DNA from 2 places in the Shewanella woodyi ATCC 51908 genome. Region 2 is predicted to be linked to the other one. Evidence: riboswitches for the same ligand, from Rfam matches in the RefSeq annotation. Region 2 holds a riboswitch; the other holds the start of a gene.
The links. A riboswitch is a leader RNA that binds a small molecule or an ion and turns the genes downstream of it on or off. The one in region 2 is predicted to bind thiamine pyrophosphate.
Positions count from the first base shown of each region.

Region 1: linked by a shared signal. The riboswitch ahead of thiC (phosphomethylpyrimidine synthase ThiC) and the one ahead of SWOO_RS09680 (TonB-dependent receptor) in region 2 are both predicted to bind thiamine pyrophosphate.

Region 1 is NC_010506.1:3,167,082-3,176,846, reverse strand. Features, by position in the region: gene SWOO_RS13390 (MFS transporter) at 1-985, opposite strand, end outside; gene def (peptide deformylase) at 1,196-1,687, shown strand; gene SWOO_RS13380 (HAMP domain-containing sensor histidine kinase) at 1,773-3,146, opposite strand; gene SWOO_RS13375 (DTW domain-containing protein) at 3,266-3,772, shown strand; gene trhA (PAQR family membrane homeostasis protein TrhA) at 3,780-4,460, opposite strand; gene SWOO_RS13360 (hypothetical protein) at 4,771-5,832, shown strand; TPP riboswitch at 6,007-6,105, shown strand; gene thiC (phosphomethylpyrimidine synthase ThiC) at 6,249-8,207, shown strand; gene thiE (thiamine phosphate synthase) at 8,211-9,765, shown strand, end outside.
Region 2 is NC_010506.1:2,322,147-2,331,911, forward strand. Features, by position in the region: gene SWOO_RS09635 (bifunctional protein-serine/threonine kinase/phosphatase) at 1-223, shown strand, start outside; gene SWOO_RS09640 (tetratricopeptide repeat protein) at 383-1,549, shown strand; gene SWOO_RS09645 (response regulator transcription factor) at 1,956-2,588, shown strand; gene SWOO_RS09650 (hypothetical protein) at 2,877-3,248, shown strand; gene SWOO_RS09655 (TetR/AcrR family transcriptional regulator) at 3,314-3,727, opposite strand; gene hinT (purine nucleoside phosphoramidase) at 3,993-4,349, shown strand; gene SWOO_RS26500 (PaaI family thioesterase) at 4,366-5,364, shown strand; gene SWOO_RS09675 (YcfL family protein) at 5,425-5,814, shown strand; TPP riboswitch at 5,926-6,037, shown strand; gene SWOO_RS09680 (TonB-dependent receptor) at 6,115-8,304, shown strand; gene SWOO_RS09685 (YkoF family thiamine/hydroxymethylpyrimidine-binding protein) at 8,411-8,671, shown strand; gene pnuC (nicotinamide riboside transporter PnuC) at 8,806-9,444, shown strand; gene SWOO_RS09695 (phosphotransferase) at 9,470-9,765, shown strand, end outside.

The DNA of each region.
Region 1 (9,765 bases), 840 kb from region 2:
TCAGCAGCTGTGGATATTGCGCCAATATCGCGACGAGATCTGATGTATCGACAAAGTCGCGAATATAGATAGGTAAGGTGATAAATATTTGCTGATAGACCATCCAGAAGCCGGATAAGATCAAAAGATAGATGACGAAGGGTTTGTTTCCTACAGTGATTTTCTGTCTGTACCAAGGTCTATTTTTCTGCGTGTTGGCACTTAGATCCCAGAGATAGTGGCCCACAAACCAGCCAAGGTAGATGAGCAGTGTTTCATTGCCTGTTAGCCACTTAGCTCCATAAGCCATTAAGATCACTAATGAACCAAAAAAGAGGATAGCAAATCGTAGATTTCCGAGTACCTCTTGAATATCAGATAACACAGCTTTTAGTGGTTTTCCCTTTTGCTTAGCTTGATCTGTTGGCTCTTGATAAAAAAGTAGGGCAGGGATGAAGTTCACGGCGATCCAGAATGAGGACATAATAAAGACCCAATCCCAACTGATCGCACGCACATATCCGGCGATAAACGGACCAAGAAAGCCACCGATATTGACCATCATATAAAAAATGCCGAAACCTAGGCCTCGATTGGTTTCATCTGTTGTTCTAGCCACAGTGCCTGTTACCACGGGTTTAAAACAGGCTGCACCTAATGCAACTCCCATAAAGGCAATAAAGAAACCTGCAAAAGAGTCAACCTGACCAAGTAAGAAGTAGCAGGGACTCATGATGGCGTATGCAAGTAGGAACATTTTCCGGTATCCATATCTATCGGCCAGTGCGCCAGTAAGTACCGGGACCAGGTAGAGGAAGAAGGGGATCATCCCTTGTAATAGGCCTCGTTCCTGCTCACTAAACCCTAGTCCTCCCTGAAGTATTGGCGAGGTCATATAGAGTGATGACAGGGTAAAGAAGCCATACCAAGCCAAACGCTCAAAAATCTCCATGGTATTTGCTACAAAAAAGGTCTTTGGTAACGGAGTTCGTGCAACTTTAGTCATTTTTATTATTTTCGTATATTTTATACATTTTGTTATGCTAGCGATAACAAAAGGGTAATACAAGCGAGAAAGCCTGTTATTTATCGATAAAAATGCACGTTGCAAGCCTATGAAATTGAATATTTCGATTAGAACAATCTATTGTTAAAGTTGCCTTTAGAAAAAAATAAGTCATAATGACGCCAAATTTTTCTCTGAAATGTGATCTAAATGGCTGTACTCGATATTCTCACCATCCCTGATGAACGATTAAAAAGAAAAGCTAAACCGGTAACTGATATCAGCGCGGTGCAGGGTTTTATTGATGATCTATTAGAAACCATGTACCACACCGATGATGGAATTGGTTTAGCTGCAACACAAGTTGGCAGTGAACATGCGATATTGGTTATCGATCTGTCACCTGAAAGAGATCAACCTCAAGTCTTGATCAATCCTGAGATAGTCGCTGCAGAAGGCGAGTTTGTCGGTGAAGAGGGATGTTTATCGATCCCAGGTTACCGAGCTAAAGTGGCCAGAAATGAGAAGGTGAAAGTGACAGCCCTTGATAGAGAGGGAACACCTTTTGAAATTGAAACTGATACCTTTTTAGCGATAGTGCTTCAACATGAGATGGATCATCTCAATGGCGTCGTGTTTACCGATCACCTTTCTAAGTTAAAGCAACAAATAGCACTCAGAAAAGTGAGCAAATACGCTTAAAGTAAGCTGTGTATTTCAATTAAAAAGCCCATTATCTTTAGGTAATGGGCTTTTTAACGATATGAGCCGCGTTAACCGTTAACCGCTAACTGGGAAGATGTAAACTAATTTTTAAGCCGCCTTTATCTACATTTTCGGCAACAGCTTCGCCTCCTAACAGTTTCATGCTCTGTTTTACTATCGCTAATCCTAAGCCATAACCCCCTTGACTTGAATGCCTTGCATCATCCATACGAGTGAAAGGGTTAAATACGGTCTCTAACTCTGAGTGCTCAATCCCTGGGCCATCATCCATAATGGTAAGAACAACGCCGTTAGGGCTCTTAATGTAGCTCACTTCTATGGTGCAGCACTCTCCCGCATACTTAAGTGCATTTCTGAGTACGTTGTCTATGGCACGAGTCAATAGGCCTACATCAGTGATCAGAGTGACAGTGTCTGGCTGAGAGTGCCAGATAATGGTTTGTCCCGCTTTCGCCTCGAATTCAATATCGTTAAGTGATCTACTGCGGATCTCATTGATTGGAACTGCTTGTATGTTGAGATCAATATAAGCGTTGTTAAGTCGACTGAAGTTAAGCATGGTATTGATCAATGCTGACATCTCTGCATTTTCATGTTCAAGTCTATGTAACAGAGTAAGATGTGAGTCATTAAGTTGTTTGCTTAAAAGGTGAAGTGCCAGCTCTTGTCTAGCTAACGGGGTACGCAGCTCATGTGAAACATCCCTTAATAATCTTTGTTGGTTAAGCATCGACTGCTGAACTTGCTCAGCCATATGGTCAAACTCTGTGGCTAACTTATAAAACTCAGGCTCTTTGGTGGAGAAGTGCTGAGCAATACGGGTATTAAGATCTCCACTTGCTAATGCTTGTGTGCCAGCTTGCAGGTGTGTGAGCGGAGTGATTAAGTATTTGCTTAGGATGGAGCTAAACATCACGAGTACAGCAAAACCGACAAGTGTGCGGATTACCCATAAGCTACTACTTAGCTGTTGTGCTGGATGAAGTGCAGCATTGAGCTGCACCACTAACGTTAACTCTTGCCTTTTATTATTGATAAGGTGCTTACCCAAAGGAACAGCGATTAAGGGCTTTTGAACACGATCCCCCATCGGTTGTTTAAGCTGCTTTAAATACTTAAGCTTAAAAACAAAATGAGGATGCATCTCTCGCTTAGTGAGCGCTTGAAGATCGTTATTGAGAATAAAAAGCGTGAATACCTGCTGTTTTTCCCATTGAGTTAACCCCTCTATATCGCTGTTTCTAATAAAAACTTTTGCTTCACTGGCAAGTTCTGTGAGCTGCTCCTGTGTGGTTGAAGGTAAAGTGAGCAATTTATTTAATACCAAGCTTTCAATGGCGGTTGCTATCAGTAAAATAGCTAAAAGTGAGATGGCAAAATAGCTGAATAATTTAAACTGCAGATGTGAAAAAAGGCCTGATATTGGTAGAAGCATAGTAGATGGCTTACTTAAAGCGCCATGTAATGATAATTGTTCGCAATTATAACTGGGTCATAGCTTATCTGCTAGTAGAGAGTGCGAAGAGGAATATATTTAATGTTGGACCTAGATAGATGAAGGTTATTTTGTTAACCCATGAGAGAGAGGTTACGCGTTTAACCAATACAGGGGGCAAAGCGCTAGAGTTATTTCCACACTGGTGCTCACGCGTGATCTGGTCAAGAGTTGAAGCGGATGATGGGATAGTACATCTACTATCTAGTAACAAGGCGGCAGTGCTTTTTCCAAAACCTGTTTTGTCCAAAGAGACCGGTGATTCAATGCTTCAAACCCCAATGGAGGAGTTAAGCCTGTATTTGAATGAGATACCTGAAACTATCATTATTTTAGATGCAACCTGGCAAGAGGCGAGAAAGATGATAAGGCAGAGTCCCTATCTTGCCACTGCGAGCAAATATGCATTAACACAGGGAGGAGACTCTCAGTTTAACTTGAGGCGCAATCAGATCCCTGGAGGATTATGCACCTTAGAGTGTATTATCCAACTGTGTCATTCAGCCAAGATGACTGAAGAAGCATTGGAGTTGGAAGCTGCCTATATCGCATTAAATCAAAGATAATACAGCTTTAAAGCAAGGTGAGGTAGACACAGAGGAAGTGACTGATGGCGCCCGCGAGTACAAATAGATGCCAAATAGCATGATTATAGGGGATCCGTTTACCCACATAAAACACCACCCCTAGGCTGTAAAAAAGACCGCCAGCTAATAGAAGTTGAAACCCTAATGGCGACATTGCCGCTATCATATCACTCATTACGGTGACGCATAGCCAACCCATGGCGAGGTAAAGCATCACACTGAATTTTTTAAAACGATGAATAAACAGGGTTTTAAATAACACTCCCGCCACAGCCAAAGACCAGATCGCAATTAAAATAACAGTGGCTTGCTCACCTTTAAGTGCGATTAACATTAATGGTGTATAGGTTCCAGCAATAAGGAAATAGATAGCGCAATGATCGGCTATTTTCAGCCTATGTTTCCACTTTGGGTTTGAGACGCTGTGGTATGCCGTCGAGCAAGAAAAGAGTAAAATAATACTGCTACAGTAGATCACAACACCTAGCATCTGCACAGAAGTTAGCGTGTCTTGTCCTTTGATAACAGAGAAAATAAGCCCAATGATACCTGCGATAATCCCTAGGGCATGGCTGACGCTGTTTGCTAGCTCTTCATGAAGCGTATAGCCACTTGAATTAAGCACTTGCTCAGCAGGGGCTTGATGGCATATTTCCTGTGATGACATAGAGTAAATCAACTTCTGGTTAGACCTTTTTAACGAGTCTAACAGCAATAACTAGCTAACACTAGCATTGAGCGTACACGTGTAAGCTTATTTTTATTTATATGAATGAAGTTTTCACCTTTATCCTTTTTATGTGAGTTGACTAAGCAAAGGAAAATTATTCAATTCAAGGTTGAAGGAACTTTATATCCATATCTTTATCTTAATAGCAATTGGTATAGAGATATGTTCACTGTTTATCGGGTTGAGATAGGTGTCAATAAGCTCGATATAAATCGCCTTGATATAAATGGAATTGATATAACAAGAGATGGAAAGTAATCAACACAATAAACACTTGGTAAACGACCAAACTCCCCAAGATGACATCATCAAGAACTTAACGAAGAACTCAATTAAGAGTGATTTGAACTCTGTAGATGAGACTCATCTGTTGCCTTTTACAGCTAAACGTCAAGGTTCAACTGAGGATGAGTTGTTTCACTTAATCGATGACAGACTAGTGGGGGCAAGTTCTGAAGAGGAGCAATCTTCAGCTACTAGCTTTAGTACTAGTGGTATAAGTGTTAGGGATACAGAGATTGGTCAGCTACAGGCCTCTCAATTTATGCCCCACTATAGACAACTAACTCTTGTATTACTCCTCGTTTTTATTGGCCATTTTGTGTTGATTGGTATGTTGCATCATGTTTGGCAACCACAGACGTTAAAGCTTCCCGAGCATCAAGCGCCTAAACTGAACGCCTATATCTATTATGAGCCTAAAATTGAACCTAAAGTGATAAAAGAGGTTGTGGAGACTATTAAAGATACCGTGAAAGAGAACGAAAATGTTAGCCCTGATCCACTAGATAAATCTCTAGTCAAAGAGAGTGACCTCCCTCAAATCAGCAAAGATCAGGAGGAGGTTAGCGTTAAAGCACAACAGAATAAGCAACTAGATGTTGTCGCAGGTAAAGAGACTGATAATAGTAACGACATGGTAAGTGCGAAACCCGCGGGAAGTTTAAGTCAATCAACCCGCAGCTATTTTCAGCGCCAGAGAGAGCAAGCGCTTGATGAGCTTGTGATATCGCAGTCAGATAGATACACCAGAAAACGTTCGTTAAGTGAGATGGATGGCGATATGATCATCTTGTCACTTCCTGAGCATAATATTTGGGAAGAGACAAAAACCTTAGACAGTGAGTTGGATCCCAATCGAATCGTCAAACAAGGTTCTACCTGTTACCGGATAGTTAAAACTCCAAACCCACTTAACCCCCATGCAGAGAATTTAGGTTATCCATTTCGATGTGATGGGAAGTCATTGGTGTCAGATCTGCAAAAAGCGATTGCCAAGCAGGCAGAAAAGATGGGAATAAAACGCTAATCTTTTTATGAAATATTTTCACTCTAAATGTATAGAGTTAAATTCAATTCTGAATTTATATATTTTAATTAATTTTTATCAATAGGTTAGTTTTGATTAAAAGTTTTCACCGATGAATCATTTTGTTTGGTTTTATTGGCTTGTTTAGCTAACAGTTTTACGTTTATACTCTTTGGCATCTTGTCGGAGTGCCTAAAGGCTGAGACCGTTAATTCGGGATCCGTTGAACCTGATCGGGTTAATACCCGCGAAGGAAACAAGCATGATAAAAACAATTAATTCGAATGTGATATGAGCCATTAAATCATCATTCGATCTATTATTTTATCTGATGCATCTTCATTTTTTGTTGATGTACCTGCTATTCAACATCTCCTGGCAAGCAACTTCATTTCTTTTTTTAAGTGAGATTGCTTATGTCAAATCGTCGTCAAACCCGAGCTCAAGCTCAACAATTTATTGATACTTTAACACCACTTCAACACCCTAATTCAGAGAAGGTTTATCTGACTGGGAGTCGCGAAGACCTGCGTGTTGGTATGCGTCAAATTTTGCAATCCGATACTTTAGTCGGCGGCACCGAAGCCGATCCCATTCTTGAGTCTAACCCACCTTTAAAAGTTTATGATTGTGCAGGGCCATATTCGGATCCTGATGCAGAGATAAATGTACGCGCAGGCTTGAATAAATTTAGACAAAGCTGGATTGAGGAGCGAGCTGACACAGAGCAACTTGCTGGTGTTAGCTCAGGCTTTACCCAGCAACGTTTAGCTGATGATGGCTTGGATCATCTCAGGTTTGATTCACTGCTTCCTCCACGCAGAGCTCAATCAGGCAAGCGTGTGACTCAACTCCACTATGCAAGGAATGGAATTATCACTCCTGAGATGGAGTACATCGCCATCCGTGAAAATATGGAGCAGGCTGGGATCACCGATCCAGTTTTAAGGCAAAAAGCCAAAGGAGAAAGCTTTGGTGCCTCTATCGAGCAAGTGATCACCCCTGAGTTTGTGCGTCAAGAAGTGGCCCGCGGTCGTGCAATTATTCCTTTGAACATCAATCATCCTGAAGCTGAGCCTATGATCATTGGCCGTAACTTCTTGGTAAAGGTGAATGCCAATATCGGAAACTCTGCCGTGACTTCATCCATTGAGGAGGAGGTTGAGAAACTGGTTTGGTCAACCCGCTGGGGCGCAGATACCGTGATGGATCTCTCCACTGGCCGCTACATTCATGAAACCCGTGAGTGGATAATACGTAACTCTCCAGTGCCGATAGGAACCGTACCCATCTATCAAGCATTAGAGAAGGTCAATGGTGTTGCTGAAGATCTTAGCTGGGAGGTGTTTAGAGATACCTTGGTTGAGCAGGCAGAGCAAGGCGTTGATTACTTTACGATTCACGCAGGGGTTCTACTTCGCTATGTACCCATGACGGCAAAACGGGTGACAGGTATTGTGTCTCGTGGTGGCTCGATCATGGCTAAGTGGTGTTTGTCTCATCATAGTGAAAACTTCCTTTATGAACACTTCACAGAGATCTGTGAACTGTGCGCCGCCTACGATGTCTCGCTTTCATTGGGTGATGGCATGCGTCCAGGCTCTATCGCAGATGCCAACGATGAGGCTCAGTTTAGTGAGTTAGAGACCTTAGGAGAGCTGGTTAAAATAGCGTGGGAGTATGATGTTCAAACCATTATCGAAGGCCCTGGCCATATCCCGATGAACTTAATCAAGGAGAACATGGATAAGCAGCTAGCACTCTGTGATGAGGCGCCGTTTTACACTTTAGGGCCACAAACCACCGATATCGCGCCTGGCTATGATCATTTTACATCGGGGATCGGTGCGGCAATGATCGCATGGTACGGCTGCGCCATGCTCTGTTATGTTACCCCCAAAGAACACCTTGGTCTGCCCAATAAAGAAGATGTTAAGCAAGGGCTTATCGCATACAAAATTGCCGCTCATGCTGGTGATGTGGCTAAAGGGCATCCAACGGCACAGATCCGTGACAACGCGCTCTCTAAGGCAAGGTTTGAGTTCCGCTGGGAAGATCAATATAACTTAGGACTCGACCCTGAGACAGCTCGCGCTTATCACGATGAGTCTCTGCCTCAAGAGTCGGCAAAAGTGGCTCACTTCTGCTCCATGTGTGGGCCTAAATTCTGCTCTATGAAGATTAGCCAAGAGGTACGTGATTACGCCGCATCTCAAGAGGTTGAGCTGCAATCTCATGCCAGTTATCAGGCTAAAAGTGCCTCAGAAATAGAAACTGGAATGGCGCAAATGTCTGCAGAGTTCAAGGCTAAAGGCGCAGAGCTTTACCATGAAACGGCTGTCGTTGATGAAGAACTCGCGGACGCAGAGGCTTAATCGATGGCAAACTCAACACTGAGTTCTTCAGTTAATAGGCCTGTAGTGTGGACGATTGCAGGCTCCGATAGTGGTGGCGGGGCAGGCATACAAGCTGATTTATTAACCATGAACGATCTAGGATGTCATTCTTGTAGTGTCATCTCCTGTGTTACTGCGCAATCTTCTGTGGCCGTTAATTTGGTTGAGGCTGTTTCCCCTCAAATGTTTCAGTCACAGCTTGATACCTTGCTACATGATCTGCCACCTGTTGCGATAAAAATTGGGCTGTTGGCAAATCAAAGTCAGGTTTTGATGTTAGCGAGCTGGCTAAGGGAAACGTTAGCCGAGTACTGTAAGCAAGCAGGTGTTGAGGTTAGTGTGATCCTCGACCCTGTGATGTTTGCTACCTGTGGCGATAATCTAAATTCAAGTTTAGATTTTTCGCCATTTAAAAATTTACTCACCTTAATTACGCCCAATATTACCGAGCTAGCCGCGCTGGTGGAGATAAAGGCTAAGCCTGATCCTGCAATGAGTGAAGCAGAGTCATTTTTAGTCGATCAAGCTGATTGTGTATTGGCGGCTGAGCAATTATCAGAGCAACTTAACTGCCATGTATTAGCAAAAGGAGGCGATCTCGGACCTACTTGGCTTAGGGATTGTGCTCAAGATATTTTTGTCTGTAGAGAGGCGAAAGGAAGCTCTATTTTTCATCAAGGAAGAACCTTTCTGCTATCTGGTCCACGTATAAACAGTGACAATACCCATGGCAGTGGTTGCACTTTAAGCTCAGCTATTGCCAGTGTGATGGGACAAGGTTATGTGCTTCATGATGCGATCGTGGTAGCAAAAGCCTATGTTACAGCTGGGATCGCAGCGAGTTTTCAACCAGGAAGTGGGGCTGGAACGCTCGCTCGTACTTCTTGGCCATCAGATCTGACACTCTACCCAAGTATCTCTGCATTGGACTCCGGCCCATCGCTGCCAGATAGAATCAAATTTAAGCCAATTGTTGAGCGCTTGGGTCTTTACCCTGTTGTTGCTGATTTGAGGTTATTACACTCCTTACTTGAAACGGGGGCTAAAACCATTCAGCTCAGGATAAAAGAGGGATTGGCTGATGATATTGAACAGCAGATCTGCTCGGCGATTCAGTTAGGTCGAGATTATAAAGCCAAGCTGTTTATCAACGATCATTGGCAACTTGCACTTAAGCATGGGGCTTATGGAGTACACCTTGGGCAGGAAGATCTTTACACGGCAGATTTGACCAAGATAGCGAGTGCGGGTATCGCGTTAGGTGTGTCGAGTCATAGTTATTTTGAACTGCTACTTGCTCATCAGATTGCTCCATCATATATCGCTCTAGGACATATATTTCCGACTACTACAAAGGTGATGCCATCTAAACCTCAGGGTCTTAATAAACTCAGTCGATATGTTGAGCTGCTAGGCTCTCATTACCCTTTGGTCGCCATAGGTGGCATTGATGAGTCGAAACTTGAAGCGGTAAAGCACACGAGAGTTCATGACATTGCTGTGGTGAGGGCGATCACTCAAGCTGGAGATCCAGCTG
Region 2 (9,765 bases):
TCCTACCTGGATAGATCAAACCTTGAAAAGGGCCTTGAGTCTAGATCCAAACCATCGACATGGTGATACCTCAGAGTTTATCTATGCGCTACAACAACCCATAGTTGTAAAGGATAAGCGAGAGTTTGAGTTGCCACTTTTGGAAACAAACCCAGTGATATTTTGGAGGGCGACAACACTTTTTTTTGCACTTTCTACTTTGTTATTACTACTTTTTCTCTAATTAATAGTAATAGTTAGCAGACTTTAATTTAAGTTGAACAGCTATTATTCGTAGCAATTTTTATGTAGGGTTAGTCAATGTTTTTACTACTTTCAAAGTCTCTGAAAACATTTTTGTATAGAGAATGTAGTGATAAGTCGCCAAAGGAGTGGGTCTATTATGAGAGTGAACGCTGTTTGTATTATCTGGGTGTTGAGCTGTATTTTACTTTTAGGCTGCAGTAATAGAGCCGTAACTCCTCCTAAACCGAGTTACCCAAATACCAACGATCTGCTGTTTAGTTCAGATACAACCTCAATTCCTAGTTTTGATAGTTTAATACAATTTACGTCATCTCAAGTGGAAGATATATATCGATTTGTTGAAAAAGAAGACATTACCCAACTTCCGGTAAATGAGCAGGCTCATCAATACGTCGCAAAAAAGTTAGTTAACTTTAATTATGAAGGGAAAAATTTATCTGCTGCTGAAGCGATGGCGACAGGGAGAGGTAACTGCATGACCTTGGCTCTGCTGACTTATGCTGTAGCAAAAGAGCTCAATGTCGGTGTAGTTTTTCAAGTTATGCATACGGCGCCTATGCTTCAGGAGATCAGGTCTAATTTGGCGGTCACATCAGATCATGTGCGAACGTTTCTTTATGAGGAGGATAAAAGCAGTAGTAAAGGTTTTTATCTCTCTGGTAGAGACTACGCGATAATGGACTATTTTCCTGATAGTTACGATAGAGGTGGAGCTTTTATTGATGAAAGCCAATTTATTGCCATGTATTACCGAAACTTAGCGGCTGATGCCTTACTTGATAATGATCTGGCTCTTTCATTTGCACTGTTAAAGCAAGGAGCAAGCTATGCACCTGATTATGCACCTCTGCTTAATATGATGGCTGTTGTACATCGAAGAGCGGGTGATGAAAAGACCGCTGAGGAGTTTTATCTGTATGGAATGGAGGTGGCTAAATCTAAGATCACTCTCTTGAGCAATTATCACCATTTACTGACCTCTCAAGGAAAGGTTGATTCTGCAAATGAGATAAAGAGAACCTTACTTTTTCTCGATGATCCAACACCCTATAACTGGTACCTGCTTGGTAGGAGTTCGCTTAAGGAGGGAGATTACTTTAGTGCAATTATCTATCTGGAAAAGTTTTTAGAAAATAGTCCATATTATCACCAAGCATATATAGAGTTAGCCAGTGCTCAGCATGCTTTGGGGAAAACCTATGCTGCTGAAAAATCGTTAAAAACGGCTTTGGAATATACATATCTTTCTAACACTCAACGTCTATATCAGGCTAAATTAACTTGGCTTAAACAAAGTCGGTAGAATGAGTATTCCAGAGGGGTTAGTAGTTAAGTATTAGGTCTAAGGTAAAAATAGCAGTTTTGTATGACAAGCTTAATACTTTATGCTGACGATGTTGTTATCTATCCCCATCATAATATTGAGATAATGGTTATATAGGACCGTGAAAATTTATACAGGGTTTATTTGCAAGAAAAGTTGCTACGCATTTTATACAAGTGATATTTCATCAGGACTATGAAATTTTCTTGTTGATAGCACATGAAAGTTAACGTTCAACACGATAATTTTTTTGGGGCATTCTTTTCTTTTTTTGTTCATCAACAAAATATAATGTGTAGGTTACTAGATTTTTTGGTATAACTTACAAGTTGTTGCTCTAGGGCAGTTTAAGACGCATTAGTTTTGTCGACATGGAGTCAGCAGTATGTTCAAAGTTATAAACTGGGTAGTTATTTCTCGTTCTAATCTTCTCACTGATCTATTGGACACACGCTGGCCTCAAGAATTTTTAGTAAAACTACTTAAAATTCCTCCAGAAAAAGCGGAGCTCGAAGTGTCTGGTGGTAACTTCTCCTTAGTTATCATAGATCTATCAACTGTGGATATTCAAAAAGCTTACCAAATTCAGCGCTTTGTTGAAAAAAAGCTATCGGCAAGAGTTGTCTTCCTTCATTTTCCTCGACAAATTGATGCTCGTTTCCTGATCCATCCGACTGTGACTGCAGGCGTATTTTTCTGTGATGCAGCACTTGACGCGATTGGCCATGGTTTGGGAAATATTTTGAGGGGACAATCGGTTATACCTGCTGAGCTGTCAGAGCAAAAACAGGATAATCAATCGCAGGTTGAGGGAAGTGAGAGCTTAACTATAAGAGAGCGTGAGGTTTTACAAGCACTGCTAAGTGGCAGTACTAATGTCGATATTGCTAATCAGCTTTTTGTTAGTGAAAGTACGATAAAGACTCACCTTTACCGTGCTTTTAGAAAGATAGGTGTATCGAGCCGTGGTCAAGCGATTGCGTGGGCACAGACACACCTGCATGAAGTGCAACATTAAATCAACTCTATCCATTTATTCACATTTGCCAAGTTTTTATGGCAAATGTGATTAACTGCGTCCTATCTACACTTCTCAGCATCATATTCCACGATTTATCTGTACCATTGCTCAATGGATTAACCCTCTTTTAATGGAGGGCGGATTCGTTGGGAGTAGATTCATCGGTCATAGTCAAATTTGATATCATGACTACACATGTGTATAGTTGCGTTTAAATCTGTAGTTATACATGTGTGTAGCTACTGTGTTTGCTACTAATCTATTTAGATGTTTTTGGAGTTGACTATGATAAAGAAGACTATTTTGACCATTTATACCTCCTCATTACTAGCTGTTGTGGCGTATTCATTACCAATGACAGTGAGCGCTGCAACTGTAGGTTGCGAGCGTGCTGGTGGGGTGAAGTGTCAACGTGTCGCACCTAAACGTATTGTCCGTACTCCAGTTGTAGCACCTGTGATCGTGGTACCTAAGCACCATAAACATTATCACTCTTTTCACTCTCCTATGTTAACGGCGATGGGAATTGCAGTTGTGCTTAATGCGGCAGGGGAGGTAGTCACTGAAAAGGGTCAGCAAGTTATTGTGTTAGGCGAAGGGAATGAAGTCAGTAACGTTTATGAAAAAGAGGGTGTTGTGTATATCGTTAAGGCCTAATGGTTGCAGGGAGCTATATGAAGCCTTTCATTGTAAATAAAAGGCTTCATATAGAGGGGATTAGTTTACGCAGCGTTAATTCGCTCTTGATTGAGAAAATTAAAACCTTGTTTCAGGAATGAAAACTGCTCAACATCTGGAAGAGATTGAACGGCATCTAGCATATGGTTGAATGCTGAATCTATCATTAGTCTATCTGAAAGTTTTAAGTAGTTATAAACAACGGGTCTTAATACGACGGTGAAATCACTGGTCATCTCTGTGTATCTTTGCTCGTTAACTGCTGAGGTATTTTGAACTAGCTCCCTCATACACAGTGCAGCAAGTAGAGAATTTTTATCGCTGAAAGATTGGTATTGAGCGGCCCTTGAGTAGCCGGCTTTTTTGTGAACATCAGACATATTCAAAGCGATCATACCATGCTCTTTTATCAGGTCAGTTGCCGCGTTTAATAGTGCAGTCTCTTTATCCGTTAGCATATTGCTATCTCAAATGTTTTATTAGCCTAAGATTCTATGCTCTTACACTCTATTGTCAATGTTAATGTATATACAATTGTGTAACTGTTAATCAATGTGGGGGGACGTGTCGTTTGCGTGACTATGATTTTGGTAGAGTTTATAGATATGTTTGTAACTTTTTAGGATAAACGGCGTCTTCTTTTTCAAGATGAGTTATCAGATACTCACAATGTGATTAATTACAGGTATACTCCTACTATTCCATGATTGAGAGGACAGGCAAGTGGCCGAAGAAACCATTTTCAGTAAAATTATACGTCGAGAGATCCCTGCTGATATCTTATTCCAAGATGAATTAGTCACCGCATTTCGTGATATTAATGCCCAGGCGCCGAGCCATATTCTTATCATTCCCAATCATCTTATTCCAACAGTGAATGATGTCAAAGCATCAGATGAGAAAGCACTGGGACGTATGATGACCGTTGCCGCTAAATTGGCGGAGGAGGAGGGAATAGCTGAGGATGGGTACCGTCTTATTATGAATTGCAATAAACATGGGGGACAGGAGGTTTATCATATTCATATGCATCTTGTAGGCGGTAGGCCTCTAGGCCGAATGTTAGCAGCTAAGAAATAGGCGTGAGTGCTACCCTATGAAGGTTAATCCTGATTTTTTCCCGCTCACTCAACTTGCCACACGCTTTGTTGATCAGCTAGCGCAGTGCCGCCGTCTAAACCTTAGGGTGCATGAGGCCAGTGAACATCACGTGTTGATTGAGCTGCCCTATGCCCATGAATTAGTGGGGTATCCGGATACGGGAGTGATTCACGGCGGAGTGATCACAACCTTGATGGATACGGCAAGTGGCAGCGCAGTGGTTTGCTCTATCTTTGATAAATATCAGGCGTTAGAGCTTTCTCCAACCTTAGATCTGCGGGTTGATTATATGAAACCTGCCGATCCCAATAAGCCTGTTTATGGCTTTGCTGAGTGCTATAAAATATCTTCTAGTGTTGCGTTTACACGTGGGATTGCTTATCAAGATTCAATTGATGATCCCATTGCCCATGCAGTCGGTTCTTTTATGCGTATCAGTCCGGAGATGATTGGGGATGAGTTTCGTCAAGCTTTGATCGGCGAGGAGGTCACTTCTCTATCTGATGCGTTACCAGACAGCGAGCAGTGCGTGCAGGAGCCGATTGTCGCAACAGCCCCTCAACTCGATGTAAAAGAGATAGTAAAAAAAGCCACCGAGCTGAATGACTTTAGCCACCTCTTATCCCATGTTCCCTATACCGATTTTATTGGTATGTCTGTGGAGCGATTCGGTGATGAGCTAGTTTTCAGACTGCCAGCAAAAGATGACAATATAGGTAACCCTATCCTCCCAGCTATTCACGGTGGCGTGATTGCTGGGTTTATGGAGATGTCGGCAATTGTTCAGCTTATGGTGTTTATGCACACAAGTAAGGTGCCTAAGGTAGTTGATTTTTCGATTGATTACTTAAGAGCTGGGTATCATAAAGACACGTTTGCTGAGTGTAAAATTACCCGACAGGGGCGCAGGGTGGCCAATGTGAGCATCAATTGTTGGCAAACGAACCGTAAAAAGCTGATTGCTACAGCAAGGGCTCATTTTTTGATTGATTAATTAAGCGATAAACTCATATTGTCAGTATGAGTTCCTCTACTTTTAAGGATGATAAGTGCAATGAAGAAATTGATAACTATATTAGTGTTAGGGTTAATGATGACTGCATGTGCCCCTCATACTGCTGGGGTGATGGCAAGCTCCACGGGAGAGGTACGTGTCGACAATGGGTCCTTTGCTGGTGAGGTCAGTGTTGAGCAACTTAAGTCCCGTCAACAGGGAGGGTTCCTACAGGGATCTGGATTAATCATCAGTAAAGTTGCAACGGATCTGCGGCTTCAATACAAGTTTACTTGGTATGATATTAACGGTTATACCTTAGATGATGAGGGCAGCGCCTGGAAATCATTAAAGCTCCATGGTAAACAGCAGATGCAGGTGTCAGGCCTTGCGCCAAATACAGATGCTGTTAGGTATGAGCTTTATGTGAGGAAGGCTTTTTCTAACTAGTTAAAAGCTTATTCGGAGTTACGTAATAAAAAATACCAACATTGAGTTGGTATTTTTTATTACGATTGATGCTAGAAGTTTGTCAATAGTTAGTAATATTGATGTATAATCGCCGGCGCCAAGGGGTGATGCTGCATATAATGCGGCATCTGAGATGTCTTATGACAAACCCTTTGAACCTGATCCGGCTTATACCGGCGTAGGAATGGGCCAAATTTTGATCGTTTAAACTAGATCAAACACAATATCCTTTCTCGCTTTTCCAATTGCCGGATCTCAAAATAATAATTTGGGGTCCTAATGTCTGTTTCAAAACTGTCTATATTAAAAAAGATTTCACCTGTCGCGCTTGCTGTATCGAGCACGCTAGCATCTGGCTACGCTGTTGCATCTGAGCTAAATCAAACACCTGATACGCGTGATGAGATGGAAGTGATTGTAGTCACTTCCGATTTTCGTGGCACTGAGCTTGAGAAGATGCCTTCGAGTATTACCGTTATCGATCAGCAGCAGATCGAAGATGAAGGTGCTCAACATTTCGAAGATATCCTAAACTCCATCGCAAACTTCAACTGGTCAGGAGGAAGCTCAAGACCAAAATACTTCCAAATACGTGGTGTTGGAGAGCAGGAGGAGTACCAAGGGGCGCCTAACTCCTCAGTCGGTTATATTATTGATGATATTGATATGTCGGGTTTAGGCATGATATCGAGCATGTACGACCTGCAGCAAGTAGAGGTGCTTCGTGGGCCGCAAGGGACACGTTATGGGGCGAATGCACTTGCGGGACTTATCTACCTTAAGAGTAATGATCCTACTGATGTGTTTGAGCATGGAGCCGAAGTCTCTGTAGGCGATGATGCATTAACGACATTTAGTGGCTTTAGTTCTGGTCCGTTAACAGACTCTGGCAAACTCCTGTATCGAGTGTCACTGCAACAGCATAAGCAAAACGGTTATCAAGATAACCTCTATCTTGGGCGTGATGATACCAATGCCCGTGATGAATTTACTGGCCGTGCAAAATTGCGCTGGTACGCAACTGATGATTTAGAGATAGATTTGACCTTGCTGCACGCTGATTTTGATAACGGTTATGATGCTTGGACCTTAGATAATAATGGTTTCGATACGTTAACTGATGCGCCTGGTGTGGACAAACAGCGAACCTCTGGCAGCTCGCTCAAATTCACTTATACAGGGGCTGATGCATTTGATTTAGTCTCTTTGACCTCCTATGCGAGCTCTCAAACTCACCATAATTATGACGGTGACTGGGCCAACCCAGATTATTGGGCTGGCTTAGATTGTGGCGGCGAGCCTTGTCAGTATGATTACACTTGGGATAAGAGAGGAGAGCGTAACACTGTTAGCCAAGAGTTTAGACTCAGCTCCACAGAAGCCGGGCGTATTTTTGCTGGGAGCACTGATTGGTTGCTCGGCGTTTATGGTATGAATCTCGATGAAAATAATGAAGTTACCTCTTTTTATAACGGCTGGGCTGACGAGCATGTTATTTCAGATTTTAATGCAAGAAACTATGCAGTTTTTGGTCAAATAGACTCAGATTTAGGTAATGGCTATTCATTTTCAACAGGATTGAGAGTCGAAGAGCGAGAGGCGCAATATGATGAAGATCGCCTTGTAGATGGGGAGATGAAAAGCTCAAGCTTTAATCCTGATGAGACTATGTGGGGCGGTCATATTGCCTTGAGTAAGACGCTCAGTAATACACAGGAGACATACATTAGGATTGCTCGTGGCTATAAAGCAGGCGGCTTTAATATGGCTTTGCCTGAGCAACTAGCGGATAAAACTGAGTATGACTCTGAGACTCTCTATAACTATGAAATTGGGTTGAAATCTATCTGGCTTGATGGTGACATCAATACAAATTTCTCCGTTTTCTATATGGATAGACAAGATCAGCAAGTTGCAGCATCTCAGCAAGCCGTAGAAGATAGTCAACGTTTTTACCTCTATACCGAAAATGCAGGTAGTTCAAGTAACTATGGTGCTGAACTGGATGGCACTTGGTATGCAACAGATAACTTGAAGTTATATGCAAGCCTTGGCTGGTTAGAAACCGAATATGGTGACTATTCATATCAGGACAAATATGGCGGCACGGTTGATTTAAGTGGCCGAGAACTGGCTCACTCACCTAAGTTTACCTATAGCGCTGGGGCGACGTATCGCACCGATTCTGGCTGGTTTGCAAATTTAACCACGAGCGGTAAGAGTGAGTTTTACTACTCAGACAGCAATGAGTCTACATCTGAAGCCTATACCATCTTCAATGCTCGTATGGGTTATGAGACAGAGCTTTGGTCTGCTTATCTTTGGGGACGCAACCTGTTTGATGAGAAATATGGTACACGAGGCTTCTATTTTGGTAATGAGCCCGATCAAGATTGGGCTGATAAACAATATATCCGTTATGGCGATCCTCGTCAGCTCGGATTAACCTTTAGTATTAAGTTTATCTAGTTAAAGTACTGCCGGAAATTTCCGGCTTAATTATCTAAATGTTTAAAAGTTCAATGTTCACTCATTTAATTTTAGCCGTACATTAAGTGCGGCTTGGGGTCATAAAATGAAATTAACCGCTGAAATTAGCTGCTACCCGTTACAAGACAACTACTTGGATCCTATTCGCTGGTTCATTGGCCGTGTCGATAGCTATAAAAATATCGAGCGTAAAACGAATGCGATGGCGACTCAGGTGTGTGGTGAGTATCGTGAGGTGATGGATATGCTAGCAACAGAGATGGAGGCAGCCCATAAGAAGTGGGGCAAAGCTGTCTTTGTGTGTAAGTTTATTGGTGGTGAGCTTAATCTCTCCCATAGCGAGTAGCTGAGCAGTATAGATGTTTGCTATTTTTTGATAGGCAGTTAGTTGCTTTTTAAGTGATGAAGCATGCTTGAAGTTGAGCTCATATTCAGGACGTGGATATGAGCTTTTAAGTTTTACCATTGAGTGAGAGAGTCATGACAGACTTTTGGTCAGCATTATTAAATACTTTTACCGGAGCCTTATCTGAAGCGAATGCGTTAACCGCTTGGGAAGGCGTGGCCGTTATCTTAGCGGCGGCCTATTTACTGCTGGCGATGAAGGGCAGTATCTGGTGCTGGTTTGCGGCTTTTGCGAGTACAGCTATCTACACGGCACTTTTTTGGAAGGTGTCATTGCTAATGGAGTCAGTGTTGAATGTCTACTACATGGCGATGGCAATATATGGTTTTCAGCAGTGGTCTAAAGGAAAGCGTGATGATACGGGCGGTGTCATTTCATGGAGCTTTAACCGTCACCTTAAGATAATTGTAGTGACAGCTGGCGTCTCACTTTTGATGGGGTATCTGATGGCTAATTTTACTAGTGCTTCTTTCCCTTACTTAGATGCTGCGACAACCTGCTATGCTGTTATGACAACCTACTTAGTGGCGAAGAAAGTGCTTGAGAACTGGCTTTACTGGGTCGTTATCGATCTGGTTTCCATCTATCTCTATCTTCAAAAAGGGTTAATGCTTACCTCTTTACTGTTTATTCTGTATGTGGGGATGGCCATTGGCGGATATTTTCTGTGGCGATCCACCATGAGAGAGCAAGATATGGCGACAGTCAGTTAACAACCTTAATGAAATTGATAACTCTATGGATCAAGCTGAAGCGTTAATGAAAAGGTTACCTGTGATTGTGATTAAAGAGCTTGAGCAACTTGGGCTGATATTTGGTAGCAATCATGAAAGTGACAAAGCAGGCTCTAGCACGCTTGAGGCGCTAAAGCTTACTCACGGGCTGAGTAATCAAAATTACTTGATTGATAATGGTCAACATAAATGGGTACTACGTTGTAACTCATCGGCAAGTGATCAATTGTGCAATCGTAGAGCTGAAGTGAGAAACTGGCGTTTAGCCGCAGAGGCCGGTATCGCACCTGCATTGCTCTA